One region of the Dermacoccus barathri genome, then DNA from elsewhere that is predicted to be linked to it. Evidence: riboswitches for the same ligand, from Rfam matches in the RefSeq annotation. Region 1 holds a riboswitch; each other region holds the start of a gene.
What was found. A riboswitch is a leader RNA that binds a small molecule or an ion and turns the genes downstream of it on or off. The one in region 1 is predicted to bind cobalamin.
Positions count from the first base shown of each region.

Region 2: another riboswitch for cobalamin. It lies ahead of IM689_RS06855 (energy-coupling factor ABC transporter permease); the one in region 1 lies ahead of IM689_RS12350 (VWA domain-containing protein).
Region 3: another riboswitch for cobalamin. It lies ahead of IM689_RS09645 (prenyltransferase/squalene oxidase repeat-containing protein); the one in region 1 lies ahead of IM689_RS12350 (VWA domain-containing protein).

Region 1 covers NZ_JADCTK010000006.1:177,189-181,435, reverse strand. Annotated here, with positions in the region: gene IM689_RS12360 (cobyrinate a,c-diamide synthase) at 1-49, opposite strand, end outside; gene cobO (cob(I)yrinic acid a,c-diamide adenosyltransferase) at 46-660, opposite strand; gene IM689_RS12350 (VWA domain-containing protein) at 660-2,771, opposite strand; cobalamin riboswitch at 2,768-2,943, opposite strand; gene cbiE (precorrin-6y C5,15-methyltransferase (decarboxylating) subunit CbiE) at 3,035-4,247, shown strand, end outside.
Region 2 covers NZ_JADCTK010000003.1:249,411-253,657, reverse strand. Annotated here, with positions in the region: gene cbiQ (cobalt ECF transporter T component CbiQ) at 1-718, opposite strand, end outside; gene IM689_RS06860 (energy-coupling factor ABC transporter substrate-binding protein) at 721-1,089, opposite strand; gene IM689_RS06855 (energy-coupling factor ABC transporter permease) at 1,086-1,832, opposite strand; cobalamin riboswitch at 1,867-1,990, opposite strand; gene IM689_RS06850 (DUF3151 domain-containing protein) at 2,081-2,482, shown strand; gene IM689_RS06845 (response regulator transcription factor) at 2,730-3,710, shown strand; gene IM689_RS06840 (adenylosuccinate synthase) at 3,865-4,247, shown strand, end outside.
Region 3 covers NZ_JADCTK010000004.1:353,319-357,565, reverse strand. Annotated here, with positions in the region: gene IM689_RS09650 (penicillin-binding transpeptidase domain-containing protein) at 1-1,319, shown strand, start outside; cobalamin riboswitch at 1,339-1,479, shown strand; gene IM689_RS09645 (prenyltransferase/squalene oxidase repeat-containing protein) at 1,580-2,971, shown strand; gene IM689_RS09640 (hypothetical protein) at 2,949-4,055, shown strand; gene IM689_RS09635 (energy-coupling factor transporter transmembrane component T) at 4,052-4,247, shown strand, end outside.

The DNA.
Region 1 (4,247 bases):
GGACGACGCGAGGGAGCACGTGTGAGTCGCGCGCCCCTGATCCACTCACCATTCGATGCCCCGCTGGCCCTTCTGGCCGGAATCGAACGGGTGCTTCACCTTCGTCATCTCCGTCACGAGATCGGCGACCTCGATGAGCGCGGGGTGCGGGTCACGTCCGGTGATGACGACGTGCTGGTGGCCGGGGCGCGAGGACAGGGTCTCGGCCACCTCGTGCGGGTCGATCCAACCCCACTTGATGGGGTAGGTGAATTCGTCGAGGACGTAGAAGCCGTGTGTATCGGCGGCCAGTCGTCGCTGGATCTCGCGCCACCCCTCGAGCGCATCGGCAGCGTGGTCCTCCTCGGAGCCGGCGCGGCGCGACCACGACCAGCCGGAGCCCATCTTGTGCCACTCGACCGGGCCACCCTGGCCCGTGCTCGTGTGGACTTCACCGAGCGCTTCGAGCGCGGCCTGCTCACCGATGCGCCACTTGGCGGACTTCACGAATTGGAAGACGCCGATCGACCAGCCCTGGTTCCAGGCGCGCAGCGCGAGCCCGAAGGCGGCCGTCGACTTGCCCTTGCCCGCGCCGTGGTGGACGACGACGAGGGGGCGGTTGCGGCGCTGACGGGTCGTGAGGCCGTCGTCCGGAGTGCTGGGGGTCTGTCCCTGGGGCATCAGGCTGCCTTCCCGTTCGAGGTGCGCGGCGTCGCCGCGGGAGCGATGGCGTCGATGAGGCCGGTGGCCGAGACCTGCTCGAGGGGTACGTGACGGGCCAGCATCCGCTGGGCGAGCTGCCCCGCGAGGCCGAGTCGGAAGCGTCCCGATTCGCAGTCGACGACGATCGTCTCGACGTCGAGGGAGTGCCACCTATCGGCCACGTCGAAGGCTCGCTCGAGGGCGCGCTCGCCGCTCGTCGCGCGGCCGTCGGTGACGAGCACGAGCAGGGGACGTCGGTTCGGGTCGCGCAGCCGCTCGATGCGCAGCACGTCCGCCGCTTCGAGCAGGCCCTCCGCGACAGGGGTGCGCCCGCCGTGCGGAACGTCGGCGAGCAGGGTCGCGGCTCGGTCGACGGAGGAGGTCGGCGGCAGGACGAGGCGGGCACCGTCGCCGGCGAACGTCACGAGGCCAACCTTGTCGCGACGCTCGTAGGCGTCGAGCAAGAGCGAGAGCACGGCGGTCTTGACCTCGCTCATCCGCTTGCGTGCGGCCATCGAGCCCGAGGCATCCACGCAGAAGAGGACGAGGTTGGATTCACGGCCCATGATCCGCGCATGGCGCAGGTCCGCCGGTTCGACGAGGAGCCCCGAGCCGGGCTCGGCCTTCCGTGCTACTTGCCGCACGGCCGCTTCGCGGACCGTCGCGAGGAGGTGGACCTTGCCCTCACGATCGGGGCGTACACCGACGACGCGGCCCGTCGTCGTTTCGGCGCGGCTGCGTCGTCCGGCCTCACCTCGACCGATGCTCGACAGTTCGAAGCGCTGTGGGCGGTAGGGGGCGCCGACCGATGCCGTCGCGACGGGTGCGGCCGCGTTCTGCGGTTCGTCCTGTGTATCGGCAGGGCTCTGTTCCGCCTCTGTCTCGGCGTGCGTGTCGTGCGAGGACGTGGGTGACTGCTCGTCACGCGGGCTGTCGTCCTGGGCAGGCGGCGGTTGAGGAGAATCGGCGCTTGGCCCGTCAGTCGCTTCGCTTTCGTCGGTGGCCTCGGAGTCGGACGGCTCCTCGTCGTCGGGCCCCTGCGGCTCATCGTCGGGATCGTCGCCACCCTCGGGCGGCGGGGGCGGTTCCTCGTCGAGCAGCCGATCGAGAAGGTCTTCGTCCAGGCCGGGCGGGTCGAAGGGGCCGCGGCGTCGGCGGTGTGCGAGCGCAAGGACGGCCGCTGCGCGGATGTCCTCACGCTCGACGGCGTCGGCGCCACGCCACGCGGCGTGCGCACTGGCCGTTCGCGCGATGACGATGTCGGCACGCATCCCGTCGACGTCGAAGCCGGCACACACGCGGGCGATGGTGCGCAGCGCCCACGGGGAAAGGACAACCCCTCCGACATGCTCCTGGGCCGCGGCGATGCGCTCTCGCAGGCGAGCCTGATGGCCCGCGAATCGTTCGAGGAACGCATCGGGGTTCGCGTCGAAGGCGAGTCGACGCGTGACGACTTCGGCGCGGACCTCGGGGTCACGCGAGGCAGCGACGTCGACGGAGAGACCGAAACGGTCGAGCAGCTGGGGGCGTAGTTCGCCCTCCTCGGGGTTCATCGTGCCGACGAGAACGAAACGGGCTGCGTGCGTCACCGACATGCCGTCACGCTCGACCGTATTGCTACCCATCGCCGATGCGTCGAGAAGGAGATCGACGAGGTGGTCGTGCAGGAGGTTGACCTCGTCGACGTAGAGCAACCCCCGGTTGGCCTCGGCGAGAAGACCGGGACGGAACTCGGCGCTGCCGGCGCCCAAGGCCCGGGCCAGATCGAGCGAGCCACTGACTCGGTCGTCGCCGGCGCCGACGGGAAGTTCGACAAGGCGGACCGGGCGACTCGTGGCGTCACCGTCGGCGTCGTGAGGGCCGTCGGGGCAGTTCGGCTCCGGGGTCCGCGGGTCGCAGCTGTAGCGGCATCGGGCGACGACGTCGATCCGGGGGAGCACGTCGACGAGCCCGCGCACGATGGTCGACTTGGCCGTGCCCTTCTCGCCGCGAACGAGCACACCACCGATGGCCGGTGAGATCGTCGTCAGCACGAGAGCCAGTTCGAGGTCGTCTGCGCCGACGACGGCCGTGAAGGGATAACGGGACATCACGAATCCTCCTGGCAAGTGACCACGCTTGCCGTACGAGATGCCACGGCTCGTGCACGTGGCAGGTGATGACGACGTCCTGGCTCGCTTCGAAGGGAAGCTCACAGTGGCGGGACCGCTCCGGATTCTCACCGGTATTCCTCGTCATGCAACCGGGAGACATCATGGCAGACGCGCGCGCCGTGGTGGTGTCCGGGCCGATCCGAGGTTTCGCGTCCCTCAGGGCCGCCGTCGGTGCCCAGCCTTGTCGTAGGGTGTCGGCCATGATCGAGGTCGTGGGCATCGGGGACGACGGGTGGAGTGGTCTCTCTGAAGCCACACGGAACCTCGTGGGACGGGCCGACACCGTCATCGGAAGCCCACGTCAGCTCGACCTGCTGCCGTCGATGGGACAGCAGGAACGGCGACCCCTGCCGTCTCCGCTGCGCGACAAACTGCAGTCGCTTGTCGGCGAATCAAGCAGGAACACAGTCGTTCTCGCGTCCGGAGACCCGTTGTTGTCGGGCATCGGAACGACGCTGATCAAGGCAGTTGGTCGGGAGGCGGTGCGTGTCCACCCGGCGCTCTCGTCGGAGGCGCTGGCCCGCGCTCGGATGGGGTGGTCGGCGGAGTCCGTCGACGTCGTCACCCTCGTCGGCCGATCCACGGACCGCTTCCTTCCGTTCGTCACCCCGGGCTCCCGTCTCGTCCTGCTCTGTTCGGACGGCGACGGCCCCGCGGAGGTTGCACGCCTCGCCGTGGAGGCAGGCGCCGGAACCGCAAAGCTCACCGCGTGGTGGCACCTCGGTGGCCAGAACGAGGGCTCGAACAGCACCACCTGCGCTGCGTGGGGTGACGAACGCACCCCTGACCTCGTCGTCGTGTGCCTCGAGGTCGGTGTTCTCGACGCCGAGCCACAAGCCCTCGGGCCAGCCCCCGGTCGTGCCGACGACGCTTTTGAGCACGACGGACTCATCACGAAGCGAGACGTGCGTGCCACCGCCCTCGCCCGGCTGCGCCCGTGGCCCGGTCAGGTCCTGTGGGACCTCGGCGCCGGCTCGGGGGCCGTGGGGGTCGAGTGGTGCCTCGCTGCCCCGCGTGCCCGCACGGTCGCCGTAGAGCGCGATCCGGACCGTGCCGCTCGGGTGACGCAGAACGCCGCCCGCTTCGGCGTCTCCTCCCGCGTGGACGTCCACGTCACCAGCACTAGCGCCGCCGTGCGCGACGACGACCTGCCTCGACCGGATGCCGTCTTCCTCGGCGGTGGACTGGATCGTGACGTCCTGGACGCCGCGATCGCAGCGTTGCGGCCCGGTGGTCGTCTCGTCGCCCACGCCGTGACGAGAGAGAGCGAAGCGCTGCTTCACGAGGTACACCGCACGCACGGCGGCTCACTCACCCGCCTTGCCGTCGAACATCTCGAGCCTCTCGGGCGCTTTCACGGCTGGAAGCCTGCCCGTAGCGTCGTTCAGTGGTGCCTGACGCGGCCCCCCAGGT
Region 2 (4,247 bases), on a different contig from region 1:
ACGGCACTGAGACGTTCTGCGCCCGGGGCGTGACGACGAGCGCGCCGTCGAAGCCGCGCCCTTCGAGCCCTTCGCCGAGACGCTGAGCCCGCACCCAGGCCGTTCGGAGCGTGGCGGAGAGTAGCGATGCGACGCTGGCCCGGGCGATGCGCGGCGACGCGTACCCGAGACGGGCCTCCTGCGTAGCCCGGACGTTGCCTGCCACGTCGAGGAGGACGAAGAGCATCCGGTAGACGAGGCCCGCGATCTCCACCATCGTCGCGGGCACCTTGGCGCGACGGGCCGCCGTCAGGAGGTCGGTCATTGGGGTGGTGAGGGCGAGCAGCATGAGGGCCGAGGCCGCCGCGAGTGAGCGGCCGACCGTCTCGACGGAACGCTCGATAGACGCCGGCGCCGACCAGAACGGGCCGAACGACCACACGGCGTCAGGAGCGGGGTGGCCGATCGACACCGCCGCCACGAGTGCCCCGAGGACGATGAACGTCACCGGCAGCGTGAGAACGCGGGAGGCGAGCCTCGGTTCGACGCGGGCGCCGACGAGGATCGCGACCAGGCAGACCACGACGACGGCGGCGTGGAGCCAGGGCGCCCGCGTCACCATCGCGACGACGAGCAGCCCGAGACTGAGCACCGACTTCTCGAGAACGGAGCGATCGCGCCACCTGTTGCTCCAGGCGGCGCGATCGACGGCCGGGCCGGGGCCCGTCCTGGCTCCCACGGTCAGCTGCTGTGGGTTGTCGACTCGGGGGTGCGTGCGGCGTTCTGCGGGGAGTCGTCGGCGTTCGGCGCCGTTTCCGTCGAACGCTTACGGCGCTCGCGGAACGTGCCGAGCACGAAGCCGAGAATGCCGGCGCCGATGGCGGCCTGCAGCGCGAAGAGGCCTGATTCGACCTCGCCGCCGGGCTGCTCCCAGATCGGCGAGAACCACGGCTCGTAGTCCTTGTTCGAGGCCTCGATCTGCTCGGAGGCAGCGGCGTCCGTTCCGCCGAACTCACCGCCGGAGTGGGTGCCCATGAGCAGGGCGATAGCGAACACGACGGCCGCCAGGGCGAGAAGTGCGACGTTCTTCCACACGGTCGAGCGCTTCATCGGGCACCTCCGGCGGGCGTGTTGAGGGTGTCGTCGGTCGTGGCGGGAGTGTCGGATTCGCCAGGCTCGTCGTCGAAGACATCGCGGCGGCCCTTGCCGAAGCCGAGGCCCTGCAGCTGCGGGCCCGCCCACGAACGCAGGGCGTTCATGAGGAGCACGCCGATGAGGCCCTCAACGATGGCGAGCGGAATCTGAGTGAGCGCGAACAGGCCGAGGAAGCGCGACCATGCGCCGAAGAAGCCGCTCTGGGCGTCGGGGAACGCGATGGCCAGCTGCGTGGCGGTGACGACGTACGTGGCCAGGTCGGCCAGGGCGACGGCGAAGAAGACGGCCACCGAGAACGGCGCCCGGCCCAGGAGACGGTAGGTGCCGTAGGCGACCCACGGCCCGACGATCGCCATGGAGAACACGTTGGCGCCCAACGTCGTCAGGCCGCCGTGCGCGAGCAGCAACGCCTGGAAGATAAGCACGATCGTGCCCAACGCGGCCATGACGGGTGGCTTGAAGATGACGGCGCCCTCACCCGTGCCCGTCGGGTGCGACGAACTGCCCGTGACCGACGGCAGCTTGATGGCCGACAGCACGAACGAGTAGGCACCGACGCCGGCGAGCAGGAGTTTGGAATCAGGGTGTTCACGCGTGATCTGCGTGATGCGGCGGACGCCGTGAACGACGAACGGCGCGGAGACGGCCGTCCAAGCGGCCGCGTGGAGGGGTGGCAAGAAGCCCTCGGCAATATGCATGGCAATGCACCTTCCCGGGATGACGCGTCCCGACAATGCTTCGCCCTCGAGTTCCTGACTCGCGGAAAACCCGCTCACAGTGGCGCGACCGTCCCGGACTCTCACCGGGTTCCTCGATCTTGAGGCGACGACGGGAGCCTAACAGCGGCGAGTTGCGCGGTGGGGGGAGTGGAGGGGGCTTCTTCGATGACGTGAGCGGTGTCACCGCCATGGACGATGTTGTCAGCGCTCGATGTTTGAATGGCGCCATGGACAACCTGCTCGGAATCCCCGAAACCAAGCTCGACGTCGACCCGGCCGCCGAGAAGCTCGACGCCGGCGTCCACCCGCGCGACGTCGCCCGCATGTACCCGGCCAGCTCGCTCGTGTGGGCCCAGCTCGCCGAGGACGCGCTCGACGACGGCGAGGCCGTCGAGGGGTACGCCTACGCCCGCACCGGCTACCACCGCGGGCTCGACTCGCTGCGCAAGGCCGGCTGGCGCGGCCAGGGCCCGGTGCCGTGGGAGCACGAGCCGAACCGCGGCTTCCTGCGTGCACTCGGCGCGCTGAGCAAGGCCGCCGGCGCCATCGGCGAAACCGACGAACAGCGCCGCTGCGCCGACTTCCTGCGCGACTCCTCGGCCACGGGCGCTCGCGAGCTCGGCCTCTGACCAGCTGACCGGGCCCTGGCGCGACGCGCGTTGGTGCTGTTCTCGATTCGTCGTCGAATTGAGGGAACCGAACACCGCGCGTCCGCGTCAGAGGTGTGCGATGGCGCGTTCAGGGAGCGTTCGTCTCCGGGGGACGAGCGAACGAGGGAACAGCGTGCGCATCGTCTGCCACCGTCCACGGTGGAAGGGACGAGGGGGACATGGCCGGGAGGGGTCATGTCCCCCTCGTCTGTCCTAATGTGGACGCGTGAACCGCCTCGCCGTCCTCGGCCTCGACGACCTTGCCGAACAGCTCTACCGCCAGGTGCTGCGCGATCAGGCGCGTCCCGCGTCCGTGTATGCCGCGCGCCTCAACCGGTCCACCGCCGAGATCGACGACGCCACAGAGGCGCTGCGCGCCATGCGGCTCGTCCGGATCAACGAGGAAGGGCTCGTCCAGGCCGACCACCCGCGCGCCGGCCTCGAGCGCATCCTCTCGGCCGAGGAGGCGCGCCTCGCGGAACGCCGCCGAGACCTCGCCCGGCTGCGTGACGCCATCGACGGATTCGCCGGCGACCACCGTGCCGGGCAGGAGCACTCGTTGTCCGACGAGCCCGCCCGCGAGTACATCGACGCCTCCGGCCTCGCCGATGTCATGGAGCACTTGGCCGCCTCGACGTCCGGCCCGATCCGCATGACGCACACCGACGCCGTCGCCTTCACGCCCGACGAGCAGCCCGTCCTGTGTCGCCTCGTCGAGGAGGGGCGCGGGCTCTACGGACTGCACGAGTTCGACGCCGCGAGCAGCCGCACCCTCGAGGTGGCCCAGTGGGCAGCCATGGGGGAGAGTCAGCGCCTCGCCAACCACATCCCGAACGAATTCGTCTGTTACGGCACCGATCTGGTGCTCGCCAACACCGAGTGGGGCGGTGACGAGGGCCGATACGCCGTGCTGCGGGATCCCGTCGTCGTGCGGGCCTTCGTCGAACTGTTCGACCGCCTCTGGGCAGCCTCGACCACCGTCGACGACGGCGTCGACACGACATCGGAGCGTCTCGTCGAGCTCATGCAGGCCGGCCTCAAGGACGAGGCCATCGCCCGCGTGCTCGGCGTCAGTCTGCGCACCGTCCGCCGTCGGATCGCCGCGCTCATGGACGAGTGCGACGTCGAGACACGCTTCCAGCTGGCGGTCGAACTGACCGAGCGCGGAATCGTCGGCTCAGGTCAGCGACGAGGCTCCGGAGCCTGAACGTCCCGATGCCGCAGTGAGCGTCATCACGGCCCCGACGAGGCGAGCGGGTACCCTTGGGCGGTAAGAGTCGACGCCCCGCGCGGGTGTGCCGCACGGCACGCGTCGCGCCCGAGGGCGTCGGCCCAGCAGCAACCAAAGGCAGTTGATCCGCATGCCGGCAATCGTGCTCGTCGGTGCCCAGTGGGGCGACGAAGGCAAGGGCAAGGCCACCGACCTCCTCGGAAGTCGCATCGACTACGTCGTGAAGTTCAACGGCGGTAACAACGCCGGCCACACCGTCGTCGTGGGCGGCGAGAAGTACGCCCTGCACCTGTTGCCCTCGGGCATCCTGACGCCGGGCGTCACGCCCGTCATCGCCAACGGCGTTGTCGTCGACCTCGGCGTCCTCTTCGAGGAGCTCGACGCTCTCGAGGCCCGCGGCGTCGACACGTCCAAGCTCGTCGTGTCCTCCAACGCGCACCTCATCCCGCGTTACAACAAGGTCATCGACCAGGTGTCCGAGCGTTTCCTCGGCCAGCGCAAGATCGGCACCAC
Region 3 (4,247 bases), on a different contig from region 1:
CCGCCATCGGCCCCGACGGCACGGCGCAACGTCAGGTGGCGGACGTGCCGCCGGTGGCGGGCCAGGACGTCGTCACCTCGATCCGCCCTGACGTGCAGGACGCCGCGGCGAAGGCCCTCGCCGACGGCATCGCCGCAGCCCGGAAGCGCGGGCAAAAGGCCGGTTCGGGAAGCGTCGTTGTCCTCGAGGCGGACAGCGGCAACGTCGTCGCCATGACGAACCAGCCCACCTACGACCCGTCCGTGTGGAACGGCGGCGTGACGCAGGCCGAGTACGACTCGCTGCTCGACACGAGGGCCGGCGACCCGCTGACCAACCGAGCCACGTCCGTGGCCGGCCCACCCGCGTCGACGTTCAAGGTGTTCTCCCTCTTCGCCGCGGCCCAGACCGGCGTGGACCCGAACGGCTCGTACTCCTGCCCGTCGTCGGTCATGATCGGCAACCGCTCCTACAGCAACTTCGAGTCGCAGGCGCACGGCACGATCGACATCCCGAAGGCGCTCGAGGTCTCCTGCGACACCGTTTTCTACCGGTGGGCGTACGACGCCTGGGTCAAGGCCGGGGGAGTGAAGGCGTCCACCGACGCTCCCGACCCGTACACCAGCGTGGCCCGCGAGTTCGGATACGGCGCGCGAACCGGGGTTGACCTGCCCGCGGAGGCGAGCGGCTCCCTTCCCGACCGCGCGACGAAGCGCCGTGAGTGGGAGGCGACGAAGGCGGCGTCCTGCAGGCGGGCGAAGAGCGGCTACCCGGAGATCACCGACAAGGACCGTGCTTCGTATCTCACGCAGGTGGCCAAGGAGAACTGCACGAGTGGCTACGTCGTACGCGCCGGTGACGCGGTGAACTTCGCGATCGGCCAGGGTGACGTCGCCGCGACGCCGATGCAGGTGGCCACGTCCTTCGCCGCGCTCGCGACGAACGGTCGTGTGCCGACGCCCCGCGTCGCCGTGGCAACCGCGCGTTCGGACGGCAGCGCTCGCACGGCGCTCCCGTCGCCCGAGGCCCGTACCCTCAGCCTCGATGCCCGGATGTACGCCCGTGAACTCGAGGGGCTCAAACGGGCGGTCTCGACGGGGACGGCCTCCGAGGCCTTCCGAGGCTTCGACCTCGACGCGCACGCCGTCTACGGCAAGACAGGGACGGCCGAGGTCTACGGCAAGCACGCCACCGCGTGGTTCGCCTCGTTCGGCGGGGCAGACGAGGACGGCAAGCGCTACGTCGTCGTCGTTCGGGTCGACGAAGGAGGCGAGGGTGGACGGACCGCCGCACCCATCGCGCGCTCCGTCTGGGACGCGCTCGTCAGGCGCTCTCGCTGAGACGAGGGCGCACGGCGGCTGGTGATAGCCTGGATGCGATCTTCGGCTCGTGCCGGAGAGCCGAGAACGAGGGGAAGCCGGTCGAATTCCGGCGCTGACCCGCAGCCGTAGATCAGTCCGCTGATGAGCCGGAATGCCTCGTCTCGGCTGTGTCTGATCACATCTGCCTCATCACACCCGTCGAGGTCAGCGGGAGAGGCCCGGCTCGTCGTTCGAGCAGGGTGTCGCCCACCGGCCACGCACCTGCCCGGAAGGTCATCATGACGACCCACCTGCGTCGCGCCGGAGTCACCAGCGCCGCCCTCGTCGCTCTCGCTGCCGCAGCCTCGGCGCCCGCCACTGCCGCTCCCGCGACGGGAAGCGACGCCGCGGCATCCTTCCTTGCCGGGCAGTTCGCCGCAGGCCGCCACGAGCTCAGCTCCACCTACTCGGGTCAGACCTACCTCGACGCGGGCCTTTCCGCCGACGGCATCCTGGCCCTTACGTCGGCCGGTGTTGCGGGCAACGAAGCCGGTGCCGCCACGACAGCGTTCGCCAAGGGTGTGGGTGACTACGCCGTGCCGGGCACCGACGTGTACGCGGGAGCTGTGGCGAAGTCCCTCATCGTCGCGAAGGCACAGGGGCAGAACCCGCGCGCGTTCGGCGGCGTCGACCTCGTCTCGAAGCTGCAGGGCCTCGAGGAGCCGAGCGGCCGCTTCTCCGACGTCTCGGCCTACGGCGACTACTCGAACGCCGTCACCCAGTCCCTCGCCGTCATCGCGCTGCAGAAGGCCGGCGCGCCCGCTGACGCGAAGGCCACGAACTACCTCCTCTCGCTGCGCTGCAATGACGGCGGATTCCGCTTGGCCGACGACGGTTCGGCGTGCGTCTCCGACCCCGACGCCACGTCGTTCGCCGTGCAGGCGCTCGCCGCCGCCGGCGGTCACGGCGCCGACGTGACGAAGGCCGTGAACTTCCTCGCCACGAAGCAGAACGCCGACGGTGGCGTCGCCGGCGGAACGGGCACGACCACCCCCAACGCCAACTCGACGGGCCTCGCGGCGGTGGCGTTCACCCTCGGCGGTCAGGACGCGCGCGCTGTTAAGGCGCAGTCGTTCGTCGCCTCGCTGCAGTACGGCTGCTCGTTCCCTGCCGCTGTGCGTGGCGCCATCGCGTACGACCGCACCGCGTTCGCGGCGATGAAGAGCGCCGGTGCCTCCGGCAAGCTCGCCGGCAACGAGACCCGCGCCACGTCCCAGGGTCTCTACGCGTTCACGAGGGCGCCCCTCGTCTCGTTGACGAAGGGTGGCGCCACCGCGACTCCCGCCATCTCGTGCTCCTCCGAGCCCACGTCGTCGCCCAGCACCTCGACGTCCACGACGAGCGCGCCGAAGCCGACGAGCACCTCGTCGAGCAACTCGACGTCCACCTCCGCCACGCCGGCTCCCACGAGCACCACGAGCACGGATGCCACCGCAGCGCCGACCTCGACGACGAGCCCGAGCGCGCCGTCCACGTCCACGGTGCCGCAGTCGACGTCGACGACGCCCGCCACCGGCCCGATCGTGAACACCGACAAGGTCTCGGACAACACCGTGCCGTTCGGCTTCGCCTTCGGCGCCGTCATCCTCGTCACCGCGGGAGGTGCCGTTGCGTACGCGCGTCGCCGCTGATCTCGCGCGCCTCGGCGCACCGGTTCTCGTCGGCGCCTCGGCCCTCGCGGGCCTCGGTGCCGTGACGACGGGTGCCGCAGCGCCCGCGTCCGCTGCGGGTGCGTGCACGAGTGCGACGAGCGGCGTGACCGTCGTCGTCCAGTTCCCGAGCGGCTCGGCCACCGGCTGCGCGCCGGGTAGTCCGGGCACGGCGCTCCAGGCGCTGCGGGCCGCCGGGTTCTCGACGACCGGTTCCACGCAGTACCACGACGGCGTGCTCTGCGGCGTCAACGGGTACCCGTCGAGTTCGCCGTGCCGGATGCCTCCGCCGAACGCCTACTGGACGGTCTTCAGCGCCAAGCGCGGCGGCTCGTGGAACTACTCGAACCTCGGTGTCGCCTCGCTGCCCGCCACCCCGGGCGGAGTCGTCGGATTCCGCTTCGGCAGCGGCACCGCGCCGTCCGTGCCCGTTCCTGCTGCGATCACGTCGCCGAAGCCGAGCACGACGAAGCCCACGACATCGACTCCGAGGCCCAGCTCGCCCAAGCCGAGCAGCACGAAGCCGACCACGTCGCAGCCGAAGCCGCCGAGTTCGAAGCCCTCGTCCAAGCCGTCCTCGACGAAGGCCGGCTCCACGTCGGCTGCGCCGAAACCGACGCCGAGCAAGCCTTCCTCGACGGCGGGTTCGACGAGCAGCCCCCAGCCGACCACCTCGGGATCGAAGCCGGGCCAGGGCGCCACGTCGACTCCCACGGTCAAGGCAACGGCCCTCGTGACGAAGGACGGGAAGCCACTCAAGGTCATCACCTTCAGTGACGGCTCGTCGACGACGCTCGATGCGAACTCGAGCGATGCCAAGAAGTACAAGGTCGGTGTGAAGAAGAAGGGCGCCACGCCCGCCGCCACCAAGATGACGGGCACGAAGGTGCCCCAGCCGAAGAACACTGCTCACCCGAGCATCTCGACGTCGGGCAGTGTGCCCGGTCTCGCCGTGCCGGAGAAGAAGAGCTCAGGCAGCAACAACCTTCCGGGCATCATCGCCGGCGTCGGTGTGCTCGGCGTCGCAGCCGTGGGAGCCGGATACGCGGCACGCCGTCGCGGATGACCTCGGCCTCCGGCCATCGCCGTCGCGTCGTCCACCCCGGTGCGTGGTGGATGTGGGCGACGGCGATGGCCGTTGCCATCGCCACGACGACGAATCCCGTCCTGTTGGCCCTCGTGCTTGCCGTCGTGGTGCTCACGGTCGTCGCTCGGCGCCCCTATGCGCCGTGGGCCCGTAGCCTGCGCCTCTACGCGG